Regions from separate parts of the Brevibacterium sp. LAARM3_SD1 genome, predicted to be linked through region 1. Evidence: riboswitches for the same ligand, from Rfam matches in the RefSeq annotation. Region 1 holds a riboswitch; each other region holds the start of a gene.
What was found. Region 1 has a riboswitch for thiamine pyrophosphate ahead of thiO (glycine oxidase ThiO). Riboswitches for the same ligand answer to the same signal wherever they lie in the genome.
Positions count from the first base shown of each region.

Region 1 (7,311 bases):
CCTAGCGTGGATAAGTATGGATCTCGCACTCGAGCTGCTCACTGCCTCTCTCACCTCTCCGTGGGTGTACCTGCTCATCGCCCTGGCCGCGGCTCTGGACTCGCTCGTGCCGATTGTGCCCTCGGAGACTCTGCTCATCACCGCTGCGACCTTCGCCGCGACGGGGCAGCCGCACCCAGCAGGGCTCGTCCTCGCCGCTGCGTCCGGAGCTCTCCTCGGCGATCTGGCGGCTCATCTTGTCGGCCGTTTCGCTGCGACCGGGGTCGGACGGTGGCGACGGTGGTCCCGAATTGAGAAGCTCCTCGGCTCCGCCCACACGGCATTCTCTCGCCGAGGCGGGACTGTGCTCATCGCCGGTCGGTTCGTTCCCGGAGGCCGCAGTCTGGCGACCATCGGCTCCGGCCTGCTCGGGTTCCCGATCCGAAGCTTCCTGCTCTGGGACGGAGTCGGAAGTCTGGCCTGGGCGCTCTATTCGACGGGAATCGGACTCATCGGGGGCACGCTCTTCGAGGACCGGCCGCTGCTCGGGGTCGCCGTCGGCATCGGAATCGCCCTGGCCATCACCAGCAGCGTCGAACTCGCCCGACGCCTGCAGAGCATGCGCCGGCGCCGCCGCACACGCAGCAGGCGCCGCACCCGCAGCAGGAGTCGATTCGACAATCTCCGAGGCCGAGATGTCATGATGGAGAGGATGTCTCAAACACATGTGTGGTACGTCAGCTACGGATCGAACATGGCCCGCGATCGGCTCGCCTGCTATCTGCAGGGCGGGCGACCGCCCGGTGCGAAGGTGACCTATCCGGGCGCCAGAGACAGCACCCTCCCCCAGGCAGAGGCCGGGATCGAGCTGCCCGGGACGATCTACTTTGCCGGAGAGTCGAAAGTCTGGGGCGGTGGCATGGCCTTCTACGACCATTCCGTCCCCGGACCGACACCGGCCAAGGCCTACCTCATCACTGCCGAGCAGTTCGCCGATGTCGCGGCGCAGGAGATGAATCGGCCGCCCGAACCCGACAGTCCGCTGGAGCGGCTCGTCTTCGACCTGCCCTCAGGCAGCTCACATTCTGTGGGCCCCGGCGGTTACGAGACGCTGCTCGTCCTCGATGATGTCGACGGAGTCCCCATGGTCACATTCACCGCAGCCCACGGTTCGACCGACACCGAACACACTCAGCCGCAGGAGTCATATCTGACGATGCTGCGCACGGGCACGGCTGAAGTCAGGACCGCTTCTGGGCTTCCCCTGCCCGCAGCTGCACAAGTGTGAGGTCGAGCAGAGGAGTCGGCACTCCCAGCTCCGCAGCCTTGAGCGCCATGTCGCCGAGGATGTGCTCCGTTTCGCTCGGCAGCCCAGCCGTCACATCCCGGTAGAGGGATGAGGTGAAGGCCGAACCGTCCTCGGTGAGCATCGTCAGCGTCATGGCGTGTGAGGCCTCCGAGACCGGGTGTCCGGCCGTTGCCGCCACGGCTTCGAGCTCGTCGACGATGGCATGCACATGCGACCGGCCGCCGGCTTCCATGATCGCCCCGACCGGAGCACGGAACAGGCAGGTGACGACACCGGCCGCGGCGATGAAGGTCCACTTCTCCCACAGCCCGTCGATGATTCCAGCGACGGTCTGGAGCTTGAACCCCGGCACGTCGAGAGCGTCGGAGATCCGCGCGGGCACCTGGGCACCGTGGAGGTCGCCGATGGTCATCACGGCCAGGTCGGTGAGCTGAACGACGGCTCCGTCTCTGATGGTGCCGACGATCTTGACGAATCCGCCGAGCACCTGTCCGGGGTATCTGTTCTGCAGCTTCTCGATCTGAGCCATGCCGTTGAGGATCGGGATGATCGTAGTCTGCTCTCCGACAGCCGGTCCGATGTCATCGATGACCGAGTCGAGGCCGCCGGCTTTGACCGCGATGATGACGAGGTTGAAGATCCGTGGTGCGGCTTCGAGCTCCTCAGCGGTGATGACATCGACCTGATTCGTCCGATCGGCATCGGGAGCGGTGAAGCGCATTCCTTCTGCGCGGACCGTCGCCGCTCGAGCCTGCCGGAGCAGGAATGTGACATCGCGTCCGGCCTCCTGCAGATAGGTGCCGAAGGCTCCGCCGGTGGCACCTGCCCCGGCGATGAGAATCGACAGATCCGCGCCTGCACCGGTTCCCTGGGCTGCGCTCTCAGCTGCTTGGGTCATTCCAACTCCTCCTTGAGCTCCCGAGCGGCCGCCGCGGGATCCTCAGCCGAGGTTATCGCACGGACGACTACGGCACGGTTCGCACCCGCCTGTCGGACCGCGTCCAGCCTCTCCCCCGCCGCGATCCCGCCGATGGCGAACCACGGTTTGTCCGCCTCGGCGGCGGTGGCGGTGAGCAGCGCCGTTCCCACGGCTGCGCGACCGGGCTTCGTCGGGGTCTCCCAGACGGGTCCGACACAGAAATAGTCGGTCTCCGGGTCCGCTTCGGCGGCGAGCGCCTGTTCGAGGGAATGGGTGGAGCGGCCGAGGATGACATCGGGGCCGAGTACGGCCCTGGCCTGAGAGCTGGTGAGGTCGCCTTGACCGACGTGGAAGACATCGGCGTCGGTGAGCAGTGCGACGTCGGCGCGGTCGTTGACGGAGAAGAGCTTGCCGTGACGGACGGCGGCATCCCGGAGGACTTCCAAGGCTGCGATCTCCGCGCGGGCCTCGAGGCTCTTGTCCCTCAGTTGGATGATGTCGACGCCCCCGCGGTAGGCGGCGTCGAGGAACTCGGCGAGGTCGCCCTGAGAGGTCCTGGCTTCGGTGCACAGGTAGAGCGACGCTTCGGCCAATCGGGCCTGCCTCCAGGCTCTCTTCGTCGGCCGTGCTGCGGTGCGCGGTGGCATCTGTGTGGTCATGGTCATAGAGTAGAGGAGTTCGCGGGAGCCTCCCAACGAGGCTGAGAGGGCGTAGGAGCCGACCGTCAGACCTGATGCGGATCATGCCGCCGGAGGGAGAAGCTGTGAGAGTCATTGTCGTCGGCGCCGGAATCATCGGCCTGTCCACGGCCTGGTACCTGCGCCGCCTCGGTGCCGAAGTCACCATCATCGATCCTGTCCCCGCGTTGGGGGCGAGCCATGCCGCCGCGGGGATGATCGCTCCCGCCGCCGAGGTGGTGTGGGGGCAGACTCCCCTGTACCCGTTGATGCAGGCCTCGGCGCAGATGTACCCGGAGTTCGCTGCCGAGGTGGCGAGCGCTGCCGCGGTCGACCTCGGCTTCACGGATGCCGGAACTCTCGTGTGCGCCGGAGACAGTGCCGATCTGCAGGCACTGCGAGAGCTGCGCGAAGCTCAGTCGCGGTCCGGTTTCGCCACCGAGCTCATCACCGGCAGCGCTGCCCGCCGGGTCGAGCCCTCTTTGTCGCCCGCAGTGGCCGGAGCCGTGCACATTCCCGGCGATCGGTCGATCGACCCGCGTCGGGTCTCCGCGGCTCTGATGTCTGCCCTGACCGCTGACTCAGTGTCGCACCTCATTCGGCAACGGGCAGTCGAGCTGCTGAGGGACGGTGATGCGACCGTGGGCGTCGCACTGAGCGATGGTCGTCGATTGGAAGCCGATCAGGTGATCCTCTGCGCCGGCAGCACCAACAACACGATCCATGGTGCCCCGCAGCTGCCGCTCCGGGAGGTTTGGGGCGATGTGCTGCGGCTGCGCGCCCCCGCCGAGGCGACTCCCCTGCTGACCCGCACCATCCGCGGGCTGGTCAACGGCCGCTCCGTCTACCTGGTTCCTCGCCCCGACGGCGAGATCGTCCTCGGTGCCAGTTCCCGTGAAGACGGACTCTCCGGCACCCCCGCCGGGGCGATCCACCGACTGCTCGCCGACGGGCAGCGACTGGTCCCAGGCATTCTCGACGCGGAGATCACCGATATCACCACCCGAGCCCGCCCCGGGTCCCCCGATGACCTGCCGATGATCGGGCGCATCGATCCCGGCTGCATCGTGAGCACCGGGTACTTCCGGCACGGCATCCTCTTGGCCCCGTTCGGTGGCAGGCTCGGGGCCGAACTCGCCCTGGGAGACGTTGCCGATTGGCTCCCTGAGGGAGCACTCGAGTCCGTGTCCCCACATCGCTTCACCACCGAAACCACTGCCGACCCGAACCACGCAACTGCCTACTCGACGAGGAGCATGTCATGACCGACCGCGAACACCCACCGAGCATCGTCCTCAACGGCGAGCATCATGAGCTCCCCGGTGCCACCTCGGCGCTCGACCTCATCGCCGACGTCACCGGACGGGAGCTGCAGACTGACGGGACACCGGCCGACGGCGGACGTCTGGGCATCGCCCTGGCCGTCGACGGTGAAGTCATCCGTCGCGGTGCCTGGTCCGGATTCGCCTTGGCCGACGGGCACACCGTCGACATCGTCACCGCAGTGCAGGGAGGCTGATATGAGCTGGACGATCGATGATGTGGAGATGTCGTCTCGTCTCGTGATGGGCACGGGAGGGGCGAGCTCCCTGAGCATCCTCGAAGACGCCCTGATGGCTTCGGGGACCGAACTGACCACGGTGGCGATGCGCCGCTTCGACGCCGAGTCGAGAGACTCGGTCTTCACCATGCTCCAGCGTTTGGGAATCCGAGTGCTGCCGAACACCGCCGGCTGCTACACCGCCCGGGATGCCGTGCTCACTGCCCGCCTGGCCAGGGAAGCCCTGGAGACGAACTGGGTGAAACTCGAGGTCATCGCCGATGAGGACACGCTGCTGCCCGACCCCATCGAACTCTTCTCCGCGGCCGAGGAACTCGTCCTCGACGGATTCACGGTCTTCGCCTACACGAACGACGATCCGGCTCTGGCGAAACGCCTGGAGGATGCCGGGGTGGCGGTGGTGATGCCGGCCGGTGCACCGATCGGCAGCGGACTGGGCATCCTCAATCCCCACAACGTCGAAACCATCGTCTCCCGTGCGCAGGTGCCCGTGATCCTCGACGCCGGTGTCGGCACCGCCTCGGATGCGGCTCTGGCGATGGAGCTCGGGTGCACTGCGGTGCTGCTGGCCTCGGCCGTCACCCGCGCCCACGACGCTCATGCCATGGCCCGGGCGATGGCTCTGGCCGTCGAGGCCGGACATCTGGCGGCCGGAGCCGGGAGGATCCCCAAGCGACCCTTGGCATTGGCATCATCGCCGTTCGCCGGAATGGTCGCAGCACAATGAGCACCGCTTCCACCGCTCTGCCGACGCTCCCTCCGCTCGTCGAACCCGTGGAATCCCTGTCCCCTGCAGAGCTGGAACGCTACTCCCGGCACCTCAGCCTGCCGGGATTCGGACTGGAGGGGCAACGGCGTCTGCGGGCCGCCTCGGTGCTGGTCATCGGAGCCGGTGGACTCGGTTCGCCCGTGATCAACTATCTCGCGGCCGCCGGGGTCGGCTCGATCACGATCATCGACGATGACGTGGTGGAGTCGTCGAATCTGCAGCGTCAGGTCATCCACCGGGATGCCGATGTCGGCCGAACGAAGGTCGCCTCGGCCGCCGAAGCCGTGCACCGGCTCGATCCGAACATCGTGGTGCGCACGATCGAGGGTCGGCTGACCCCGGAGAATGCGCTCGATCTCTTCGCTGGCCACGATCTCGTCCTCGACGGTACCGACAACTTCGCCACCCGGTACCTGTCCAATGATGCTGCCGAACTCATCGGCACCCCCTTGGTGTGGGGCACGATCTTCCGCTTCGCCGGTCAGGTGAGCACGTTCGTTCCCGGCCACGGACCGATGCTGCGCGACCTGTTCCCGGATATCCCGGAACCCGATTCGGTACCCAACTGTGCCGAGGGCGGGGTTCTCGGCGTCCTGTGCGGAACCGTGGGCTCGGCAATGGCGACCGAGGCGATCAAACTCATCTGCGGAGTCGGTTCTCCATTCATCGGTCGACTCCTGCGCTACGAGGCGCTGACCGGGGAGTATTCGACTCTGCGGTTCTCCCCCGATCCCGACCGTCCCGCGGTCACCGATCTCACCGAGGCAGCCGCCGCCTGCGCAGCCGTTCCGGCCATCGGCACGGCCCCCGGTCCCGCGGCAGACGAAATCGACATCGCAGAGTTTCGGGCCCGGGAAGACGATGTGGTCGTCGTGGATGTGCGAGAGGACTGGGAACGCGAACTGGCCTCCATCCCCGGTTCGATGCATCTGCCCCTCGGCGACATTCGAGACAGCGGGTGGGAGGCGCTTGAGTCGGTGCTCGGTGGCGCCGGCCGGCCGGAGGCGCCTGTCGACATCGTCTTCCACTGCAAGTCCGGGGCTCGATCGGCCGAGGCCGTCCGGATTCTGTCCGGTTCGGTGCCGGCCGGAGTCCGACTGCGTTCCCTTGCCGGCGCATCGATGCGTGGGAGGCCGCCGCTCGGGCCTCGGCAGACCAAAGGGACCGGCAACCGGCAGCTTCAGCGGCCCAGCGACCGCTTAGCTCAGGAGCCGGATCGGTCGGCCAGACGTGATCGCAGTCCCCGTTCACCGGCTCTCATCACCGCTCCGTGCATGACTCCGGATAGGGGTCGCATCGCTCTGATGATCGTTCTGCTCGTCGTCACACACCACAGAGAATCGATGGTCGTCACGCCTGCCGAGGCGGTCAGAGTCCATCGGCCCTCGCCCCGCAGATCACCATTCGCACGGAAACGGATGAGATGGGGCGCATCGACCTCGTCGACTTCGATGGAGAAGCGCAGGGACCACCCGATCGGGGCGTGGACCAGAAGGCGGGCTCGGCTGCCAGGGGTCACCGGCAGATCGGCTGCGTCAACGTCAGCCTGTGCTGCCCCGACCTTTTCGGCTGCTGTCAGTCCCGGCCACCACCCCGGCCACTGGTCGACCCGTTCCAGAACAGCCCACACCGACTCGATTCCGGCGTCGACGATCCACCGGTCGTCGAAATGGAAGGGCGCGGACTCTCCGGGCTGTGGGGTCACATGTTCGTGGCTCATGGTACGACGGTAGTGTGGAAGGTGTGAGTGAGGACAACTTCGTCAGCAATCGTCGGCCATCGCCTCTGGGCGGCCGCAAACCGACCAAGGATGACCTTGCGGATTTCGCGACGGATGATCCGAATGCGATCGACGATATTCTGCCGAGCGATTCCTCAGGGCTGAAGCTGCTCATCGTCGGCATCAACCCGGGGCTGTGGACGGCTGCGGTGAATGCGCCGTTCGCGCGTCCCGGCAATCGGTTCTGGCCGTCTCTGCATCAGGCGGGTCTCACCGATCACCAGGTCGATGCTTCGTGTGGACTCGATCCCGCGGATGAACAGCAGCTGCTGCGTCGCGGCATCGGCCTGACCAACCTCATCGGGCGAGCCACTGTC
Region 1 covers NZ_JBNFOL010000004.1:108,978-116,288, forward strand. Annotated here, with positions in the region: gene AC2W7L_RS03415 (DedA family protein) at 17-1,267, shown strand; gene AC2W7L_RS03420 (ketopantoate reductase family protein) at 1,221-2,186, opposite strand; gene thiE (thiamine phosphate synthase) at 2,183-2,866, opposite strand; TPP riboswitch at 2,878-2,981, shown strand; gene thiO (glycine oxidase ThiO) at 2,971-4,149, shown strand; gene thiS (sulfur carrier protein ThiS) at 4,146-4,403, shown strand; gene AC2W7L_RS03440 (thiazole synthase) at 4,405-5,172, shown strand; partial or broken gene AC2W7L_RS03445 (HesA/MoeB/ThiF family protein) at 5,169-5,891, shown strand; partial or broken gene AC2W7L_RS03450 (hypothetical protein) at 6,126-6,254, shown strand; gene AC2W7L_RS03455 (SRPBCC family protein) at 6,419-6,934, opposite strand; gene AC2W7L_RS03460 (mismatch-specific DNA-glycosylase) at 6,958-7,311, shown strand, end outside.

Region 2 (7,311 bases), on a different contig from region 1:
GAGCTGCTGCTGCTCGTGCCGCCGCTGGTGTCCCCGGTGCTGCCGGTTCCGTCGGTCGAGGAGGAACCGCTGCTCGCGTCGGTGCCTTCGGTGGTCGTCGAGCCGCCGGTCGAATCGCTCGTGCCCGTCGTCGTCTCCGAGCCCTGCGAACTCTGCCCCTCGGCGGCACCTTCGGTGCCTGTCTCCCCCGCCGAGGTGGACTGACCGTTCTGCGTGTTCGATCCGCTGTTCGTCGAACCCTGGCTGCCGTCGGCGCCTGATCCGGATCCGCTCGACGAATCGTCACCGCCGGTTCCGGAGTCAGAGGTCCCGTCGTTGGTGACGGGTTCGTCGCTCGTCGAGGTCCCGGTCACCGACCGTGAGATCTGCGAGGTGCCCGGTGAGATATCGGCTTCGGTGAAGTTCTCGGCCACGACGACCGCGCCGAGTCCGATTCCGAAGGCGGCGACGCCGATCGTCAGCGGGTAGAGGACCCGTTTGCGGCGCAGCTTCTGCCACCAGGTGCGGGGCCCGTTCTCGGCCGCGCTGCCTTCGCCGTCCTCGACCTTTCCGTCATCCGGCGCCGAGGCGGCTGTTCCGTTCGCATCGCCACCAGCGGGTTCAGGTGGGGCGAAGGCCGAATCCTCGGCAAGTGAGGGATCGACGGACGTGGCCTTCTCAGAAGGATTCTTCGCGATCTTCGCTTTCACGGCAGGGGCGAGTTTGGAGCCGACCTTCTGGATCTTCTCCTTGCCTTTGTCGAGGCTGCGGCCGTAGAGGGTGACGGCCAGGGCGGTGACGATGCTCGCGACACCGGCGCCGACGACCGTACCCGCGACACCGAGCTGACCGCCGATGACAGACGACGTCGCTGCCGCACCTGCGCCCGCCAGCAACTGGGTGGCGGAGATCTGGCCCTCCGAGGACTTCTCCTCAGCCTTCTTGTCTTCGACCGTCTCGGCCGCTTCGGCGACGGCAGTCGGGGAGGCCGCCGTGGGCGCCGAAGGCGTCTGAGTCTGCTGCTGTGCAGTCCCACTGTCATGGCGGATCGGGTTGGGCGGCATCACCTTGGTGACGACGTGTTCGGTGGGTTCGGCCGCCGGGGACGGTTGCGAGCCGGCGATCTCTTCGGTGATCAGCGGCAGGGCCTGGGAATGTTCCGGCAGACGAGTTTCGTCGTCGTGCTCGTGCTGTCCGTTTCTGCTGCTGTCGCCTACCGTCAAAGTTCCTCCAAAATCCGGTGGAGAACCATTCTCGGACGCTCACGTTCGGGCATCCTGACACTTCCTGCCCGAAGCTGAGAAAGACCTGATGGGAATTCCCGAAAAAGCACCTTCACCTGGGACGATGCGTCGGAATGTAACGCCGGAGACAACCAGTTCCCACCGATTTCTCAGATGTGCGTGTCGACACTTTCGATGTGGAGAACGGCCACCGAGATCTCGTCTGGAACAGCTTCACCCGTTTCCGATTCGAGCAGCTGGAAACGAGGGTATTCGGCACCGTCTTCGAGAGTGAGCACGAACCGGAGTCGGTCGGCGGGGACCGGCTGACCGATGCTCATCTGCATCGCGCCCGCTGTATTCTCGGGGTCCATACCGTCGTCGGCGACCATGAGGTTGACGGCGAAACAGGGTTCGACCAAGTCGACGAGGCTCACGTTCTGGCCTCCATGGAAGCGTTCCGGGCGGAAGGCGGGCACCGAGTGCACGTGGCCGTCGATGTCGAGGGCCACCTCGGCGTTGGGGAGGAAGGTGCGTGCCATTCCGGGCAGGGCCGAGAACGGGCCCACTCGTTCGAGCCGGGCGATGCTCAATCGCCAGGGGCGAAGCCCTGGAGTCAGCTGGGCCGATTCGGTCAGGGAGACGAGCTCAGTGGTCTGACCGGCTCCGTTGGCCCACGGAACGGGATCACGGTCGGCGAAGGAGACGAGCGCGCGCATGACTCAGCGCGCCACGGGCGGGTGGGGCCGACTCGGTGGTGGTGTGATCATCCCTTGCAGAGGCAGAAGGGGTGACCGGCCGGGTCGAGGAACACTCGGAACGTCTCGCCTGGTTGTTCGGGGGCCTTGCCCGCACCGATCTCGAGCACGGCTTTCTCGGCCACGTCAAGGTCGTCGACCACGACGTCGAGGTGCATCTGCTGCGGATGGGTCTGACTGGGCCAGCTGGGTGCGTGGTAGTCCTCGACCTGTTGGATGCAGATCGGCGGCCAGGAGTTGGAGACGACTTCTGCCCACGTGCCGTCCTCGTCGACGGTGACAGACCAATCCAGGAGCTTTCCGTAGAACTCCGCGAGTTCACCGGCGTCAGGAGCGTCGAGCACGACAACGGGCTGCTTTGCGATAGCCATGGCCCGAGTCTACGCCGCCGCACTGACACGGCGAAGGGGTCCACGCTAGGGCGTAGGATTGTTGAGCAGATCCGCCGATGCTTCCGCAGTCCGCATCGGCTCCCCACAGTGAAGGTTCGCGATGAGTTCTCATGCCCTGCCTGCCACCGGTGATCCGGCGGTCTACATCATCCACGACAATCCGGAATGGATCGCCCCGTTCACCGAGGCGCTCGACCGCCTCGGCGTCGCACACGTCGAATGGCTGCTGCCCGAGACCTTGATCGACCTGTCCGCCGAGCCTCCTGCCGGAGTGTTCTGGTCGCGGCTGTCGGCATCGGCGCACACCCGAACCGATCCGCATGTGAAGGAGTACGGCCGCGCCGTCCTTGACTGGCTGGCTGCGGCGGGCCGTCGGGTCATCAACGGTCGAGGGGTCTACGAGCTCGAGGTGAGCAAGATCCGTCAGCATCGCGAGCTGTCCGGTCACGGTTTCGACGCGCCGCGCACCGCGGCCGCGTTCGGGCCGCAGGCACTCGTCGAGGCCGCTGCCGGCTTCACTCCCCCGTTCATCACGAAGCACAATCAGGGCGGCAAGGGCCTCGGTGTACGTCGTTTCGACTCCCATGCCGAACTCGAGGCGGTCGCCGCTGAGTTCGCGCCCGGTGGAGCGAATGCGCCGATCGACGGCATCACCCTCATCCAGGAGTATGTGCAGCCGGCTCAGCCGTTCGTCACCCGCGCGGAGTTCATCGGCGGACGTTTCCACTATGCGGTGCGCGTCGACGTCTCGGGCGGATCGTTCGAACTCTGCCCGGCCGATGCCTGCACGATTCCCGGCGCCGGGGCTGCTGCCGACGTCGAGGCGACTCCCCAGTTCGCCCTTCGTGAGGAGATCACGGCCGCAACGCCGCTGATCGGCCGGCTCGAGTCGCTGTTGGCCGACCTCGGCATCGAGATCGCCGGCATCGAGTTCATCGAGACCGCTGACGGCCGGCAGGTCGTCTACGACATCAACACGAACACGAACTACAACCCGTCCGTTGAGTCCGCCGAGCAGTCGTCGGGCCGTCAGTCTGCCGCCGACCGGATCGCGGAGTACGTGTCCGACACCCTCGCCGAGGCGGCCCCGAAGTCCGCATTCCCCGCCGGGTCGGCAGCCCAGTGATAGTGTCGAATCACTACAGGGGAGCGCCGATCAACGGGCGCTGAGAGTGCGAATGCAGACCCTTTGAACCTGATCCGGTGAGCACCGGCGGAGGGAGTGGAAGAGCGATGACAACCACAGGTATCGGCGCCTTGATTGAGGTCTCCGCCGACGGATCTGTGTCGGCCCTGATGAGATCGACAAGCGAACAATGGGCGGCGGCGATCAATCACCGCTTCGTTCGGGAACTCTTCGCCGGCACCGTCGACGACGCCGTCATGCGGGACTATCTGGTGCAGGACTATCAGTTCTTCGAGTCGTTTCTGTCCATGCTCGGCGCCTGCGTGGCCCATGCCGATGAGCTCGACGCAAAGCTGCGGTTCGCCCGACAGTTGGGGATGCTCGTAGCCGGCGAGGACACATATTTCGTCGACTCCTTCGCCGAACTGGGAGTCGCTCCAGCCGACTACCTCCAGCCTGAACTGGCCGCACCGACGGCAGGGTTCCGCGATCTCATGGACTCGGCAGTCGCCTCGGCGTCCTATCCGCAGCTGCTCGTCGTCCTCGCTGTGGCCGAATGGCTCTATCTCGACTGGGCCGAATCCCAGGAGGAGGTGCCGCAGCGACAGGTCCACCAAGGCTGGATCGACCTCCACCGAGGCGAGGCCTTCCGCGGGTGGGTTCAGTTCCTCGTCGACGAGCTCGAGCGGGTGTTTCCGACAGAGGACGAGCAGGGTTCAGAGGCTGAGGATCTCGTCCGCACCTGGCGCCGGGCCGTCGACCTCGAATGCGCCTTCTTCGACAACGTCTACGACGACTGAACCGCCCAGTACGGCACACAGCAGCGGCCCCGCCCCACTCCCCTAGACTGGCCTCATGAGCACTGAGGTTGATGCAGTCGTCGTCGGATCTGGCCCCAACGGCTTGGCCGCCGCAGTCACTCTGGCTCGCGCCGGTCTCTCCGTCGAGGTGTTCGAAGCTCAGTCGACGATCGGCGGCGGCGCCCGCACCCTCGACCTCGGACTGGCACCCGGCATCACTCATGACATCTGCTCGGCCGTCCATCCATTGGCCATCGCCAGCCCGTTCTTCGTCGACTTCGACCTGCGTGCCCGCGGAATGGAGCTGACGACTCCCGAGATCTCGTATGCCCAGCCCCTCGACGACAAGCCCGCCGCGCTGGCCTTCCACAATCTCGACGAAACGGTCGACCGCCTCGGCGAGGCCGGCCCGGAATGGCGACGATTCTTCGCCCCACTTCTCGAACGTGTCGATGACGCGATCTGGCTCTCCCTCGGTGACAAACGCTCGGTGCCGGAGACTCTGCGCGACCTTCCCGGAATCGCGAACGTCGTGAAATTCGGGTTGCGGCTGCTCTCTCAAGCGAGCCCTGCCTGGAACATTCCTCTCTCCCACGAATCGAGCCAGGCCCTGTTCACCGGAGTCGCCGCACACGCGATCGGCGGACTGCCGGCGATGGGCACGGCCGCCACGGCGACGATGCTCTCAACGGTCGCCCACGCCGGCGGGTGGCCCTCCCCCATCGGCGGTTCGCAGGCGATCATCGACCACCTCGTCGCCGACCTCGAAGCACACGGCGGAACAGTGCGTACGAATGCCCGCGTCGACCATGTCTCGGACATGCCCGCGGCCCGCGCCTACCTGCTCGACACCTCGGCGCTGAACGCCGCCCAGATCTTCTCCGGCCTGCTGCCCGCTCAGGTCGATAAGAGCCTGCGCGGCTTCAAACACGGCAACGCCGCGGCCAAGGTCGACTTCGTCCTCAACGGACCGGTCCCCTGGTCCGACCCCGAGGTGGGGCGCGCCGGGACCATCCACGTCGGCGGATCCAGAGCGCAGATGGCCGCCGCCGAGGCGCAGGTGATGAACGGACGTATGCCGGCTGATCCCGTGTGTCTCGTCTCGGACCCGACGGTCTTCGACAAGTCCCGCGAGGTTGGCGGGCTGCGGCCGTTGTGGACGTACGCGCACGTGCCCTTCGACTGCCCGCTCGACCCGACTGAATACATCACGAGGCAGATCGAACGCTTCGCACCTGGCTTCCGCGACCGCATCGTCGCGCACAATGCCATCCCCGCGTCCGAGATGGCCGGTCACAACCAGAACTACATCGGCGGGGACATCGCCACCGGCGTTGTGTCCTTCTATCGGATGATGGCCCGCCCGCGTCTGACTTGGGATTCCTATAGCCTCGGCGCGCCTGGTGCCTTCTTGTGCTCGGCGGCGACTCCGCCGGCTCCGGGCGTCCACGGAATGAACGGCTGGTTCGCCGCCCGCCGAGCACTGAAGACCCGCTTCGGCATTGACGAAGCACCCAGCCTGGCCCCGGGCGGCTGACCGACTGCGTCCCCGCGACGCTCCCACCTTCCAGACATGATCGAATCGGGCACAGATTGTCGGGCGGGGCACCCTGAGCCACCGGGAGTATGGATGAGTGAAGGGAGAGATCGTGATCGCTGAACTCAACACACTCATCGACATCATCGAGGCGAACCTGTCTGCCGAGTCCGCAGAGTCACTCGAAGTCAGTGTGCTGGCCGCCAGGCTCGGCACCACCGAGTATCACCTGCGACGTATGTTCTCATCGCTGGCGGGAATCCCGCTTTCGGAGTATGTCCGCAGGCGCAGAATGACCGTCGCCGCAGGCGATGTCATCGACGGTGAGGATTTGCTGAGTGTGGCGGTGCGGCACGGATACGGATCGACCGAGGCGTTCACACGCGCTTTTCGATCCGTCCACGGTGCTGCCCCGTCCGAGGTGCGGCGAAACGGCGGTCCCCTTCACAGCCAACAGTCACTCAGGTTCCACCTGACAATCGAAGGGAGTTCGACCATGGACACCAGAATCATCGACCACCCCGCATTCGCACTCATCGGCCATGCTGTGCGTGTGCCGCTCATCCACGAAGGGGAGAACCCGCACATCCGCGAATTCATCGAGTCGCTCCCTACCACCGAGCATGAACGGCTCAAGACGCTCTCGGACACGACCCCGGCAGGGCTTCTCCAGGTCACGGACGGTGTGGATCCGGACTACCGTGAAGGAACTGACCTCACCTACCTCCACGGGGTCGCGGTCTCAGCAGCCGCCTCGGCGCCGGCAGACCTCGCCATCGTCGATGTCCCGGCAGGCATGTGGGCCGTCTTCACTGCACACGGCTCCTATCCGAAGGCGCTGCAGGACACGTGGGCGGCCACAGCCGGCGAATGGTTCCCATCGAACCCCTGGCGTCTGCGGCCGGGGCCTTCGATCGTGTCGATTCTCGATCGCGCCGAGGACTTCACCACTGCGACGACCGAGCTCTGGCTGCCTGTGGAGCGGGACTGACTCAGCCCCGCACCCAACGGTCGGCGCCATCGTCCAAGCGCCATTCGACCACCTCGGTGACCGTGTCGATGACGTCGTTCAGCCAGAAGGTCGTATCCGGGTGCCAACCCGCCAGGACGCTCGCGGTCCGATCATCGGTGTCCCCCGCGGTTGGAATCGCCTCCGATTCCTCGCCGAGGTGGCCATGCCCTTCCCCCGGAAAGCAAGAACCTACGTCGATGACCGCACCCGCCGTCTGCAGATAACCGGCCAGGCCGACGTGAACTCCGTCGAATTCCTCTGCCACACGTGACCAGTCGGGGATGACCCAGCGCCCCTTGCGCCCGGTCGTCTCGAACCAGACATGACGGCGTTGGGCGGTGACGTCGAGTGGGTAGCGACGGCACAGTTCGGCCCAATCCTCAGGTGTGCGGATCTCGGCGATTCGGGCATCTGGGCGCAAGCTCAGGCGGCAGGCACGGGCACGTTCGAGACCGAAATCGTCCTCGACGAGTTTGACGCCGAT
Region 2 covers NZ_JBNFOL010000052.1:4,286-11,596, reverse strand. Annotated here, with positions in the region: gene AC2W7L_RS17900 (hypothetical protein) at 1-1,202, opposite strand, end outside; gene AC2W7L_RS17895 (HutD family protein) at 1,373-1,921, opposite strand; gene AC2W7L_RS17890 (VOC family protein) at 1,969-2,331, opposite strand; gene AC2W7L_RS17885 (ATP-grasp domain-containing protein) at 2,453-3,478, shown strand; TPP riboswitch at 3,486-3,591, shown strand; gene AC2W7L_RS17880 (TenA family protein) at 3,586-4,278, shown strand; gene AC2W7L_RS17875 (phytoene desaturase family protein) at 4,334-5,815, shown strand; gene AC2W7L_RS17870 (AraC family transcriptional regulator) at 5,928-6,806, shown strand; gene AC2W7L_RS17865 (hypothetical protein) at 6,808-7,248, opposite strand.
Region 2: it holds a riboswitch for thiamine pyrophosphate, as region 1 does, so the genes downstream of both, AC2W7L_RS17880 (TenA family protein) here and thiO (glycine oxidase ThiO) in region 1, are expected to answer to the same signal.

Region 3 (7,311 bases), on a different contig from region 1:
TCTCGGCGGCGGGTCCGGCCTTGATGCCGGTTTTCAGGGACACGGTCACCCACCCGTCGTCGACGGTGAAAGTACCGGGGGCGTCGGTCCAGGTCGATTCGGCGTCGAGCCAGTGCAGTCCGACGACGCTGAGCCAGCCGAACGGTTTCGCCAGTGCCGAGTTTCGTGAGTCGCGCCAGGTGTTCCACTCCGTCACGAACTGGTTCACGTCGAACACTCCTTGCCGTCGCTGGTGCGGTCGCAGGGTCGCTGCCCCCGCCTGATTCTCGAACGCGGTGGCAACCCGGCGCCCGAGACCTGTCTTATGTCATCCAAACTACCGCAAACGATAGGCTGGGGAAATGAATGAATCACTCCCGAGACCGGACACGGCCGCGACGACAGCGGCCGACCTCGGCGACTTCGTCAGCGCATCCCCCAGCTCATACCACGCGGTGGCCACCGCTGCGAAACGGATGGAAGAGGCCGGATTCTCCCGTCTCGACGAGACCGTTCCCTGGGCGCTGACGCCCGGGACCGGGCACTACGTCATCCGCGACGGCGCGCTCATCGCTTGGATGAATCCCACCGTCACCGAGGCGGCTCCCCGGTTCCGCGTGTTCGGTTCCCACACCGATTCCCCCGCTTTCAAGCTCAAACCCGGCGGCGAGTACACCGTCGAGGGCACCCGTCAGGTGGGAGTCGAGATCTACGGCGGGCCGCTGCTGAATTCGTGGCTCGACCGCGAGCTCGCCTTCGCCGGGCGGCTCAGCCTTGCCGACGGCAGCATCGTGCTCGCCCGAACCGGGCCGATCGCCCGCATCCCGCAGCTCGCGATCCACCTGGACCGGCAGGTCAATGAAGGTCTGGCCTTGGACAAGCAGCGTCATACCGCTCCCGTCATCGGTCTGGCCGATCTCGCTGAGGCGGACATCATCGAACTGCTCGCCGCCTCCGCCGGCGTCGATGCCGAAACTGTCGTCGGTCACGACGTCTACACCATTCCCACTCAGGAGCCGGCCCTCTTCGGTGCCGCCGAGGAATTCTTCGCCTCGCCGAGGCTGGACAACCTGCTGTCCGTCCACGCCGGCGTCACCGCACTGACCCAGCTCGATGCCGATAGGCTCGACGGCATCCCCCTGTTGGCGGCCTTCGATCATGAGGAGATCGGGTCGAATTCGCGTTCGGGTGCGTGTGGTCCGTTCCTCGCCGATGTCACCGAGCGCATCGTCGCCTCATTGCTGCCGCAGTCGACGCGCAGCGATTATCTCGCATCGATGGCCTCCTCGGTGTGTGTCTCCTCCGATGCCGGGCATGCTGCCCATCCGAACTATCCGGAACGTCATGATCCGCATGTGCGCCCCCGCCTCGGCGGCGGTCCCCTGCTCAAGCTCAATGCTCAGCAGCGCTACGCCACGGATGCGGTCGGCACCGCGGTGTGGTCGCAGGCGTGCGCGGCCGCCGGAGTCGAATACCAGGATTTCGTCTCGAACAATGCGATGCCCTGCGGTTCGACGATCGGACCGCTGACCGCGACCCGTCTGGGAATGACCACCGTCGACGTCGGTCCTGCCCTGTACTCGATGCACTCGGCACGCGAAATGGTCGCGGTCTCTGACGTCGTCGCTCTCGGCGCGGCCGCGAAGGCGTTCCTCCAGGGCAGCTGACCGCCGCGCCGCATTTCCGGAGGGACTCGATTCCGCCGAAAGTGCAGTTGTCCTCACTGCGTCAGTCGTGATACGAATTGCACGACCCCACGGGAGCCCGCTGCAAGGGCTGAGATCGGACTGGATCGTCCGAGACCGTAGAACCTGATCCGGTTGATACCGGCGTAGGAAGTGAGGACTGCAGTTGACTGCATTCACCCCGGAAACACCTGCCCCAGCCACAGCTTCGCCTGACGCGGTTTCGTCTGCCGCAGCGGCGGACGACCAGTTCACCCTCGAGCAGTATCCGACGCATTCGCCGGCATGGATTGATGACGAGGAACACGGCATCCGCGTTCCCGTGACCCGCATCGATCTCGAGGACTCGAACGGCCGTGCCAACGATCCAGTCGATGTCTACCGCACCGTCGGACCGGGCAGCATTCCGGAGGAGGGGCTGCCGGCTCTGCGTTTTCCGTGGATCGAGAACCGCCTCGACACTGAGACGTATGACGCCCGCGGCCACCGCATCGCCGACGATGGTCGTGCGGCCGTACGCCGGGGTGCCCCGTCTCAGCAGTGGAAGGGACGCAAACCGGTTCCTCGTCGCGCCAAGGCCGGCCGCACGGTCACCCAGATGCACTACGCCCGGCAGGGCATCATCACCCCGGAGATGCGGTTCGTGGCGCTTCGTGAGCAGTGCGATGTCGAGCTCGTCCGTGCCGAGCTCGCCGCCGGTCGCGCGATCATTCCGAACAACATCAACCACCCCGAATCCGAGCCGATGATCATCGGTAAGGCGTTCCTCGTCAAGATCAACGCGAACATCGGCAACTCCGCAGTCACCAGCTCCATCGCCGAGGAGGTGCAGAAGCTGCGTTGGGCCGCGAAGTGGGGTGCCGACACCCTGATGGACCTGTCGACCGGCAATGACATCCATACCACCCGGGAATGGATCATCCGCAACTCCCCGATCCCCATCGGCACCGTCCCGATCTACCAGGCCCTGGAGAAGGTCGACGGCGATGCGAACGCACTGACCTGGGAGATCTATCGCGACACCGTCATCGAACAGTGCGAGCAGGGCGTGGACTACATGACCGTCCATGCCGGCGTGCTCCTGCGCTATGTGCCGCTGACGGCCGACCGGGTCACCGGGATGGTCTCCCGCGGAGGATCCATCATAGCCGGCTGGTGCTTGGCCCACCACGAGGAGAACTTCCTCTACACCCACTTCGACGAACTCTGCGAGATCTTCGCCCGCTACGATGTCGCGTTCTCACTCGGCGACGGGCTGCGACCGGGATCCATCGCCGATGCCAATGACGCCGCCCAGTTCGCCGAACTCGACACCCTGGCCGAGCTGACCGAAAGGGCCTGGGCCCACGACGTCCAGGTCATGGTCGAAGGGCCCGGGCATATTCCCCTCCACCTCGTGCGGGAGAACGTCGAACGCCAGCAGGAGCTGTGCCACGGGGCACCGTTCTATACCCTGGGTCCGCTGGTCACGGACATCGCACCCGGCTACGACCACATCACCTCGGCGATCGGGGCGACGGAGATTGCCCGCTACGGCACGGCGATGCTCTGCTACGTCACACCGAAGGAGCATCTGGGCCTGCCCGACCGCGACGATGTCAAGACCGGAGTGATCACGTACAAGATCGCCGCGCATGCCGCCGATGTCGCGAAGGGCCACCCCGGTGCGACGGCCCGCGACGATGCGCTGTCGAAGGCTCGGTTCGAGTTCCGGTGGCGAGACCAGTTCGCCCTCGGCCTCGATCCGGAGACTGCTGAGGCGTTCCACGATGAGACCCTGCCGGCCGAACCGGCGAAGACCGCGCACTTCTGCTCGATGTGCGGGCCGAAATTCTGCTCGATGCGCATCTCCCAGGACATCCGAGACACCTACGGCAGCGCCGAGGCGCAGGCAGCCCTGGCGGGAATGCAGCAGAAGAGCCGCGAGTTCCTCGCATCGGGAGGAGAAGTCTACCTGCCCGATCCGTCCGTCGGACTCAAGGCAGACTGACCGTCTTCAAGGCGTGGCGCGTCGATCGAACTGTGCACGAGTCGGCTTTCGCGCCACGCATTGAACGAGGGGCACGTCCGAGCCAGTAAGTTGACGGTATGAGCGAACTCCAGCATGCCTTCGACGCGCACCTGCACATCATCGATCCGAACCATCCGCTGATCGAGAACAACGGTTATCTGCCCGATCCGTTCACGGTCACTGATTATCGCGCGCGACTCCAGAGCCTCCCCGATGTGGGAGTCGAGATCGCCGGAGGCGCCGTCGTGTCCGGGTCATTCCAACGCTTCGACCAGGGATACCTCATCGACGCCCTGAGCGAATTCGGATCGAACTATGTCGGCGTCACCCAGCTGCCGGATGAGACCACCGATGATCAAATCCAGCGCCTCGACGCAGCCGGCATCAAGGCTCTGCGATTCAATATCGCCCGCGGTGGCTCGGCCACCCTCGACGCCCTCGACAGCTTTGCACGTCGGGTCCATGGCCTCGTCGGATGGCACGCCGAGCTCTATATCGACGCTCGCACGATCACTGAGGACCTCGCCGCACGCATCGCCTCACTTCCGGCGGTGAGCATCGATCATCTGGGCATGCACGAGGACGGACTGTCCACCCTGCTGCGCCTCGTCGAGGCCGGAGTCAAGGTCAAAGCCACTGGGTTCGGTCGTTTGGAGCTCGATCCCGCCGAGGCGGTCCGTCGCATCGTCGACACCGACCCGACCGCTCTGATGGTGGGGACCGACCTGCCGTCGACGCGGGCACGTCGCCCCTTCGCCGACGCTGATTTCGCGCTCCTTCGTCAGGTGCTCACCCCCGCCGAGGCGGACGCCGTGTTCTGGTCGAACGCGGCGAAGTTCTACGGCATCGAGCCTTGATCCGCTGAGTAGGCATTCATCTGTCACCAGTAATATGAGTGAAATGAGTTCACGTCAGTCGAATCTCGCCTCTACTCTGCATAACCTCGACGGTCGCAGCTACGGCAATCTCAAGCAGATCCGCGGCCGCTACACTTTCGGACCGGTCACCGTTTTCATCGACCGGGTCCAGGCCGATCCGTTCGCTTCCCCGTCGAAGGTCCGGGTCCGAGTCGACCGTGCCGATGCGAAGTTCCCGCTCGACCTCACCACTGATCGCGCCGACCGCATCGCCGCCGCCGATTATCTGCTCCGAGCCGGCAACGAGGTGCTTGCGAAGCTCGATCAGCGCGCACTCATCCTCGGCCACCCCGGGCAGGAGATCCTCGAGCGGACGAACATCCTCATCGACAACGCCGGGTTCGAGGCACGACTGCTCGTCAATCTGCCTGCGCGCGGCCGTCGCATCCTCGGCCATCAGGCAGCGGACATCCTCACCCGTGATCTGCCGGAATTCGCCGAACGGCTCTTCCTCTTCGACCGTTGGTCAGGCGCCCCAGCAGGCAGAGGAGGGAACACTCCCGCCCCATCGGCCCAGGGGCTCGCCGACCACGTCCAACTGCACCGGGATCAGCTGGAACTGCGCAGCCACCTCGGCGAAGCAGGACTCATCGGGTTCGTCGGAAATGGAGCGATTCTCCCGCGAAAATCCGGGGATTCGGACCTGCCGATGAAGTCCTCCGATGCGGTTGTCTTCACCTCCCCTCCCGAACTCGAGCACACGGTCGAACTCTCCAGCGGCCGCAGCATCACCGGGATGGGCATCCCACGCGGAGTCACCGTCATCGTCGGCGGCGGCTATCACGGGAAGTCGACGATTCTGCGCGCGCTCGAACGCGGCGTCTACCCGCATATCGCCGGCGACGGACGCGAATGGGTCATCAGCGACCCGACTGCCACCTCCATTCGAGCCGAGGACGGTCGCGCCGTCACCGGCGACGACATCTCGGCGTTCATCAACAACCTACCCTCGGGCTCTGACACGAGATTCTTCTCCACGACGAACGCCAGCGGGTCGACGTCTCAGGCGGCCAACCTCGTCGAGGCCCTCGAGACCGGGGCACGCACGCTGCTCATCGACGAGGACACCTCGGCGACGAACTTCATGATCCGCGATGACCGGATGCGTGCGCTCATCCCCGCCGAGCGCGAACCGATCACTCCGTTCGTCTCCCGCGTGCGCCCGCTGCTGACCGAGCGCGGGGTCTCCACGGTCCTCGTCGCCGGTGGTTCGAGTGCCTTCTTCGAGGTCGCCGACCTCGTCATCGCCCTCGACGCCTATGTCCCCGCCGATGTCACCGCCCGCGCCCGCGAGCTCGTGGGGCCGAGGACGGTGCCGGGCCCTCGGCCGAGGCCCCGGACGCAGTGTTCGCCGCTGCCCCGGCGCGCGTACCCACTGCCGGAGCGCTGCGACCGTCGTCGAAGACGAAATCGGCCAAGGCCAAGGGCCTCGACACGGTGCAGTTCGGTCGAAGCTTCATCGACCTCGCCGCCCTGTCCCAGCTCATCGACGGCCAGCAGACCGGTGCCATCGCCGAGGCGCTGGAGTACCTGGCCGAGATCTTCGACGGCACGACCTCCATCACCGAGGCGCTGACCGAGATCGACGCCATGCTCGATGCCCAGGGCATCGACGGGATCACCGGCCACCGCGCTCATCCCGGTCACCTCGCCCGCCCCCGGACACAGGAGATCGCCGCGGCGCTCAACCGCTTCCGCGGGCTCCGCCTCGTCGATTGAGACCGCCCGTGCCCAGGAGGCGGACGCTCCGTGCACAGGAGGCGGGCGGCTGTCACGGCACCAGTGCGCCGAACCAGTAGGAGGCGACGATGAGGACCACCGTGCCGACCAGCAGCGCCGCATCGACTGCTGTGAAGCGCAGGTGGGCCAGCCGCAGGCTGCGCGTGGCAGCAGTCGCCGTTCCGAACCCGCGGGTCTCGAGGCCTTCGACGGTGGTCCGGGTGCGTCGGGCGGTGTTGAGCATCAGCGGATAGAAGGACTGCACGGCGATGCCTCCCAACCGCGCGAATGTCCGCCAACCGAGGAATCCGTGCCCCCGAGGCGGGGCTCCGCGCAGTCGGTGCCCATCGACGATCGTCTGGAACTCGGTCACCAGCAGCGGCACCATCCGGTAGCCGTAGCTGACGCCGAACCCGACGACGGCGGGGACCCGCAGGGCCTGGAATCCGTCGGAGAGCTTCTCCGGTTCGAGGGAGACGAACGCGGCCATGCTCACCAGGGATACCGTGCCCAGTTTGAGGGAGGTCTGCAGCAGTCCGGTCAGCGCACCGACATCACCGCCGAGGATCAGCACGAGCACGAGCACATAGATGCCCTGCGTGATGAGGCCGACGACGAAGAGCCCGAGCAGGAGCGGGCCGATCCGTGCGGACAGGGCCGCGACCGCGGCGAGCGCGAACAGGGTCGTGAGCACCGTGAGGTCGTAGGTCAGCCAGGGCGCGATCGCGCAGATGACGTACCAGATGATGACCGCCCGGGGATCCCGTCGGGAGAGGAATCCGCCGCGTGAGGCATAGGCGACCCGCATGAGTTCGAGGGTGACCCATTCGACGGAGAGTCGGCCTCGGTCCTTGCGCTTGCGGCCGCCCTCCCTGTCCTTTCCGTTCCCGGACTGGGAGGCCGGGCTGTCGGGGTCATAGGCGGTCAGATCGCGAACGGCCGAGCCTGCCGGTGCGGTGCCTGCTGTCCGGGCAGCGCTGTGCGTCTGCGCGGTGGCCTC
Region 3 covers NZ_JBNFOL010000028.1:1,532-8,842, forward strand. Annotated here, with positions in the region: gene AC2W7L_RS14300 (DUF1684 domain-containing protein) at 1-208, opposite strand, end outside; gene AC2W7L_RS14305 (M18 family aminopeptidase) at 342-1,646, shown strand; TPP riboswitch at 1,727-1,835, shown strand; gene thiC (phosphomethylpyrimidine synthase ThiC) at 1,831-3,654, shown strand; gene AC2W7L_RS14315 (amidohydrolase family protein) at 3,753-4,532, shown strand; gene AC2W7L_RS14320 (P-loop domain-containing protein) at 4,576-6,168, shown strand; gene AC2W7L_RS14325 (hypothetical protein) at 6,066-6,311, shown strand; gene AC2W7L_RS14330 (energy-coupling factor transporter transmembrane component T family protein) at 6,364-7,311, opposite strand, start outside.
Region 3: it holds a riboswitch for thiamine pyrophosphate, as region 1 does, so the genes downstream of both, thiC (phosphomethylpyrimidine synthase ThiC) here and thiO (glycine oxidase ThiO) in region 1, are expected to answer to the same signal.

Region 4 (7,311 bases), on a different contig from region 1:
CAACTGCTTCGACGTCCAGGCGAACGGACGGGCCCGTTTAGCGCCTTCCCGCAGGGCCGCCTCGGCGAGGACCTGCCCGGAGAATTCGGGCAGCAGACCTGCCAAGGTCAGGGCCGTGGTCGACTTTCCGGTCCCGTTCGCGCCGACGATTCCGAGTGCCTGACCGGCACGCAGGCTCAGCTCCATACCGGCCGCTGCGGGGGTGGTCATGCGAGGCCGAGCAACGCTGAGCCGATCGGTGCGCAGCAGAACCTCGCCGAGGCGACCGGACGTCCTGCCGATTCCGTCGGTTCCGCCTCGGCGCGGGGTGGGGGAGTCCTGCGGCATCCAAATGCCGCAGTCGATGAGCACGTCGGTCAGCTCCGGATCGGTGAAGATCTGATCGGGCGGACCTTGGACGACGATGCCCTCGCGGCCGAGGACGATGACGCGGTCGATGTGATCGATCCACAGCTCCACCCGGTGTTCGACGACGAGCATGGTCGCCGCGGTCTCGGCCTGCACGGTGAGCACGGCGTCGCGGACCTCGGTCGCCGAGGCGGGATCGATATTGGCGGTCGGTTCGTCGAGGACGATGACCTCGGGAGCCATCGCATGGATCCCGGCCAGAGCCAGCCGCTGCTTCTGCCCGCCGGACAAAGCCGCACTCGGACGGTCCGGAGGCAGATCGAGTCCCAGCGCTCGCAGGGACTTCAGCGTCTGGGCCTCGATTGTCTCGGCCGGGAATCCGAGGTTCTCCATCCCGAACGCCACATCATCACCGATGCGGGAGAAGATCACCTGCGAATCGGGATCTTGGAGGACCAGCCCGGTGCTGCCTCGGCGAGGATCCGGTTTCTCGCCGCCGACGAGGAGTTCACCGGTGGCCTCACCTGATTCCTCGGGCAGGACGCCTGCGACAGCGTGAAGGATTGTCGATTTGCCGGCTCCGGAGGCGCCGAGCAGCAGCACTTTCTCACCGGCGGCGATCTGTAGATTGAGCGGACCGACCGCAGGCTGATCACGGTCGGCGTGAGTCCACGAGAAGCCGGAAGCAGTGATCGGCAGTGCCATCAGCGCAGGCGGCCGGAGGCGAAGGAGCCCAGCGCTCCGGTGGCTGCGATCGCGCGGTAGGCGAACCAAGCGCCGATTCCGGAGATGACGAGACCGGAGACGATCGCGCAGACCGCGTAGATCGCCTGGAAGCCGAACTGCCATTCGGCGTTGTACATGATGTTCTCGCTCACGGCCATGAACGCCGCGGCCAGCATCCCCGAGGCCGCGGTGACCCACAGGGTGAAGCGCTTGTAGCCGAAGGCGGCGAAGACGAGTTCGGCACCGAGGCCCTGCAGCAGTCCCGAGAGCAGAACTGTCGCTCCGAAGTGAGAGCCGAGGACGGCCTCGACGATGGCGGCGATGAGTTCGCACAGCAACGCAGCACCGGGTTTGCGGATGATCGCCCCGGCCAGCGGGCCGGCAAGGACCCAGAGCCCGGCGATGAGGCCGATCGACGGCGGGAAGGCCTGGAAAGCGAGTTCGAGGACCTTCCAGCTCAGCGCCAGCACCCAGAACACGAGTCCCACGGCGATGCCGAGGACGGCGGTGGTGACATAGTCGACCACTCGCCACTGTTTGGATTTCGGCGCCGCGGTGAAGGCGTGTGAAGGGGTGGCGGTGGTTTTCGGTACGGCGGTATTCGGCATTGTGCCTCCTCTTTTCAAGGAGGGGTGAAGAGTCTCGACTTCCTTCGGCGGTGCTGACCGCATCAGGTTCGAGGGTCTGCAGCTTCTTCTGCACTCTCAGCGCCCCTGACGGCGCTCCCCTGTCGTAGCCACCACTGTACAACAGGGGAGCGCGGCAGCGACCGGGATCGGAAGCGAAGCGGGGGCCGGGATCGGTTATCGAGTATTCACTTGCCGTTCCCTCGTTCGTCGACGGGCTTCGAACGACCGGACACTACTGATCAGTAGGAATATGCGGGTGAACACTCAACGACTCAAGCGACCGCTCAGTGCCCTGTCCGCCGCCACTCTGCTCGCTGCCATGGTGGCAGCGCCGGTGCCCGTTCGGGCCGAACCATCGCTCGGTTCAGGCGGGCCCGGCTCGACCGCGAGCCAGAGCCCCAGTCAGGATCCGAGCCAGACCCCAAGCCAAGGCCCGGGGCAGAACCGAACGGAATCGCCCGCCGAGGCGGATGCGGGAAGCGAGGCGATCACCGATCCCGTGCTGCAGGTCGGGGCCGATTCCATGGCCCGCAACCTCTCGTGGATGAGTGAGAGCTCCGGCGGGGGAGAAGTCCGTTGGGCGCCGGCCAGTGAGCTCGAGGGCGGTGAGCTGCCTGCTGACGCCGAAACAGCCGAGACCACGGACTCCGGGCTGGCCACCGATCTCAAACGTCACTTCAACCATGCGATCATGACCGGCCTCGAGCCCGACACCGAATACGCCTACCAGGTCGGCAGCGAAGAGGACGGATTCACCGAGGTGCAGCAGTTCACCACGGGAGACGTCGGAGGTGACGACGAATTCCTCGTCTTCGGTGACCCGCAGGTCGGCGCCGGTGGCGGAGACCCCGACGACGCCGCCGGTTGGGACCGGACACTGAGTTCGGCAGCGGCCACCGCCGACGACCCGAGCTTCTTCTACTCGCTGGGAGACCAGGTCAACTCCGCGGGCAACCAGGAACAGTACGCCCAGTACCTGGCGCCGGAGGCGACTCGGACGATCCCGCAGGCGACGACGATCGGCAACCACGATGTGTCATCGAAGGCCTACGAACAGCACTTCAACCGGCCCAATGTCAGCCAGGACCACGGCGGCGGTGGCGTCATCACCTCCGGAGGCGACTACTGGTTCATCGAGGAAGGCGTCCTGTTCCTCAACATCAACTCCAACAGCTCGGATATGGATGCCCACGCCGAGTTCATCGACGAGGTCGTCGCCGAGCACGGAGACCAAGCACGTTGGACGGTGCTCGGATTTCACCACTCGATCTATTCGACCGCGACTCATTGGAACGACCTCGACGTGAAGCGGCTGCGGAAGGCGATCCCGCCGGTCGCTGCTCGCAATGACATCGACCTCGTCGTCTCCGGCCACGACCACATCTATAACCGCACCTTCCTCATGGATGGTGAAGGCAAGCCCGTCGAGGGCTCCGAAGCGGGAGCCGAGGAAGAGAAGGAAGACGGACAGACGCTCTACCTCACGCTGACCTCGTCGTCGGGGTCGAAGTTCTATGACTACGTTCCCGGCCTCGATTGGGAAGGCAAGAGCGTCCACAACGACGTTCCCGCGTTCACCCGGGTCCAGGTCAGCGACGAAGCGCTGCGGGCGACGACCTATGAGGTGCCAGTAGGCAGTGCACCGGCCGACGGTGGGCAGGCGCAGGCAGCCGCCGAGCAGATCGACGATGTCGAACTCAGGCGCGCCGAGGCGGAGGAGCCCGACCCGGGTGACGATGCCAGTGCCGACGCGGACGGCGGAGCCGGCGCAGATGGTGCCGATGCCGGCGCGGACGGCGACGACGCTGAGGCAGGAGCGGGCGCCGACGCTGCAGCAGCAGAGGACGGTGCTGAAACGGCTGACTCCGATGGAGGCACAGGCGCGACCGGCTCGGATGCTGACGCTGATGCTGCAGGTGCCGACGTCGGACAGGATGCCGATGGAACGGGAGACGACGCGGACGCCGGAACCGCGGGCGCCGAAGCGGACAGCGCTGAGAGCGGCACGGAAACTGCCGACTCCGAAGGCGGCGCCGGCTCGACCGGCTCAGAATCCGACTCAGGCACCGCGGCGAACGCCGCGGGAACGGCCGATGATTCGGATTCCTCCGGGACCACCTCGGCGGGTGGAGACGGAGATCTGCCCCGCACCGGCGGCGGGCTCGCACTGCCCTTGGCCGCCGGCGCGGGAGCACTGGCACTCGGTGCGGCTCTGTTGATTGCCAGCCGTCGCCGCCGCGGCGCCGGACTCAGCTGATCAGTCCGGCGCTGCTGATCAGCTCGGCACCACCATGACCGGACCCTCGGCGTGGTTGAGGACCCCGCGCGAGACGGATCCCAGCAGAGCGCTGCGGATCCATCCGCGCCCGCGGGTGCCCATCACGGTCAGCTGTGCGCGCGAGCTGATCTCGACGAGGGTTTCGGTGGGATCGCCGACCGGTACCGAGGTGGTCACCGTCAGATCCGGGAACTGCTCGGACAGTGTCGCAGCTTCCTTCTCCAGGCCTTCGGTCAGCTGCTTCTGCCGACGCGCGGTGACCTCGGAGCTGAGCTCGAGGTCGGGGTACCAGTAGAGCCATTCCTCACCGGCCGGCAGCACCACGACGAGTTCGAGCTCAGCCCCGCGAGTGCCGGCTTCGGCAGCCGCCGTGAACATCGCGACCCGACCGGTGTCAGAGCCGTCGACGGCAACAACCACCGGGCCCGAGTCCGCGGACGCCGAGGTCGATCGTTCGGGAACGACGATCGTCGGGCAGTGCGCATGGGCCGGCAGAGCCGTGGACACGGATCCGAGGACGCGGCCCATGAATCCGCCGCGTCCGCGAGCACCGACGATGACGACTTCGGCGTCGGCACTGAGCGTGACGAGCACACCGGCGGAGTTTCCCGGCGCGGTGCGGAAGGACTTCTCACCGGAGTAGTCGCGCAGGAGTTCGACCGCCTCGGTGAGGGTCTTCTCTGCTTCCTTCTTCGCCTTGTCATCCTCGGGTTCGCTGGGGATGGAGGCCATATTCGGGTAGATCATCGTCGGCAGCTCATAGGCGGTGACGACGGTGAGAACGGTCCTGCGACGTTTCGCCTCGATGGCGCCGTAGCGGACGGCTTGAGCGGCGAGTTCGGAGCCGTCGAAGCCGACGAGGACGCCGAGTTCGAGATTCAGGCCGGATTCGGACGAACTGGTTTGAGCAGACATCTCGCACCTCTCGATCGGGGCCTGTCCAACCCAGACGCCGACGACGGCCCCGACTGGCGGTATCGTCCGCGTCCTCTTCAGTCTACCAAGACTGTTCTACAAGATGTAGAAAAAGCGTGCGGCGAGAAGCTGCGTCTCACCTGGGCGCGCCGCGGCTCAGACGCGGAAGCCCAGGTGAGCCAGCGCAATGCGCAGAATGTGGTCCTGGCCGTAGCAGAGCTCGCCCACGATATCGGGACGCAGGGTCTCCTCGGGGGTCAGCCAATCGAGGCTGAGCGCATCGGCTCGCGGAGTGCATTCGCCGCGGACCTCCATGATGAAGCACATGGCGATCGCATGCTGGCGCGGGTCGTGGAGGAGCGACGATCCTTCGGTGGGGAAGTACTCGGCGATGTGGAACGGGGCGATCGCGGGCGGGATGACCGGCAGCGCCATCGGGCCCAGGTCGTTCTCGGCGTGACGCACCAGTGCGGTTCGGATGGTCTCGTGGAAGCGGATCCGCCCGCCGACGAGCTCTCGCCCCAGAGTTCCGTCCTCGAGGCTGCGCAGCAGAAGGCCGATGCGCTCGACATTGCCCGTCTCGCCCACCCGCACGGGGATGGCGTTGACATAGGGAATCGGGATGCGTCTGCGCAGGCGCGCGTATTCCGCGTCGTCGAACCAGTTCTCGTCGAAGTCCAGGGCAGTCCGAGTCATGACCCAATATTCCCACAACCATCCCTCTCTGCAGAAGAGTCTGGAGGCCCTGTTGATGAACTGGGACACGTATCGGGTAAAGTATCTTGATGTCGAGATAAATTTCCGACCGCTCATCATCACGAGAAGTGACGTGGCCTACAGTTGTGTCAGCACTCTCTGACCGGAACCGGTCAAGGACGTATGAAGGGGTAACCATGATCAATCATGAAGTCCGTACCTACAAGAGCTCAGAGAACCTGGCTCGCGAAGATCAGCTCGCCTGGAAGATCGCCGAGGTCGCATCCGATCCGACTCCGGTCGACTCCGACGTCACCGAGATGGTCATCAACCGCGTCATCGACAACGCCGCCGTGGCAGCAGCCTCGGTGCGCCGCTCCGCTCCGACCCACGCTCGCGAGCAGGCCCAGACCCACCCGTTCAACCCCGGCGCCAACATCTTCGGCCTGCCGGTGAGCGACCGCTTCTCCCCGGAATGGGCCGCTTGGGCCAACGGTGTGGCCGTGCGCGAACTCGATTTCCACGACACCTTCCTCGCCGCAGAGTACTCGCATCCCGGTGACAACATCCCGGCTGTGCTCGCAGTCGCCCAGCACAAGGGCATCGGCGGCAAGGACCTCATCAACGGCATCGCCACCGGCTACGAGATCCAGGTCGACCTCGTCAAGGGAATGTGCCTGCACGAGCACAAGATCGACCACGTCGCCCACCTCGGCCCATCGGCAGCCGCCGGTATCGGCGCACTGCTCCACCTGCCCACCGAGGTCACCTTCCAGGCCGTGCAGCAGGCGCTGCACGTGACCACCGCGACCCGTCAGTCGCGCAAGGGCGAGATCTCGTCCTGGAAGGCCCACGCTCCGGCCTTCGCCGGCAAGATGGCCGTCGAGTCCGTCGACCGTGCGATGCGCGGCGAGGGTGCTCCGAACCCGATCTACGAAGGTGAGGACGGCTTCATCGCTTGGATCCTCTCCGGTCCCGAGGCCCGCTACACCATCCCGCTGCCGGGCAAGGGCGAAGCGAAGCGCGCGATCCTCGACACCTACACCAAGGAGCACTCGGCCGAGTACCAGGCTCAGGCGCTCATCGACCTCGCCCGCAAGCTCGGCGGACAGATCGAGGACCTGTCGAAGATCAAGCGGGTCGTCATCCACACCTCGCACCACACCCACTACGTCATCGGCACCGGTGCGAACGATCCGCAGAAGATGGATCCGCAGGCCAGCCGTGAGACCCTCGACCATTCGATCATGTACATCTTTGCCGTAGCCATGCAGGACCAGGGCTGGCACCACGAGCGCTCGTATGCTCCCGAGCGCGCCGGCCGTCCCGACACCGTCGAGCTGTGGCACAAGATCGAGACCACCGAGGATCCCGAGTGGACCCGCCGCTACCACTCGATCGACCCGAACGAGAAGGCCTTCGGCGGACGCGTGGAGATCGAATTCGAGGACGGCTCGACGCTGACCGACGAAATCGCCGTCGCAGACGCCCACCCGTTCGGAGCGCGTCCCTTCGCCCGTGCGAACTACATCGAGAAGTTCAAGACTCTGGCCGAGGGCATCGTCTCCGACTCGGAGCAGGCCCGTTTCATCGACCTCGCCGAGAACCTCGAGAGCCTCGACGCCAAGGGCGTGGGCGAACTCAGCTTCGTCGTCGACGGGCTCGAGCACAGCGGATCGAAGGGCATCTTCTGATGCTCGGCGCACAGGCAACCCCCGC
Region 4 covers NZ_JBNFOL010000012.1:77,911-85,221, forward strand. Annotated here, with positions in the region: gene AC2W7L_RS09140 (ABC transporter ATP-binding protein) at 1-1,053, opposite strand, end outside; gene AC2W7L_RS09145 (ECF transporter S component) at 1,053-1,682, opposite strand; TPP riboswitch at 1,705-1,813, opposite strand; gene AC2W7L_RS09150 (purple acid phosphatase family protein) at 1,960-3,960, shown strand; gene AC2W7L_RS09155 (universal stress protein) at 3,979-4,896, opposite strand; gene AC2W7L_RS09160 (DUF4916 domain-containing protein) at 5,053-5,592, opposite strand; gene AC2W7L_RS09165 (MmgE/PrpD family protein) at 5,790-7,286, shown strand; gene prpB (methylisocitrate lyase) at 7,286-7,311, shown strand, end outside.
Region 4: it holds a riboswitch for thiamine pyrophosphate, as region 1 does, so the genes downstream of both, AC2W7L_RS09145 (ECF transporter S component) here and thiO (glycine oxidase ThiO) in region 1, are expected to answer to the same signal.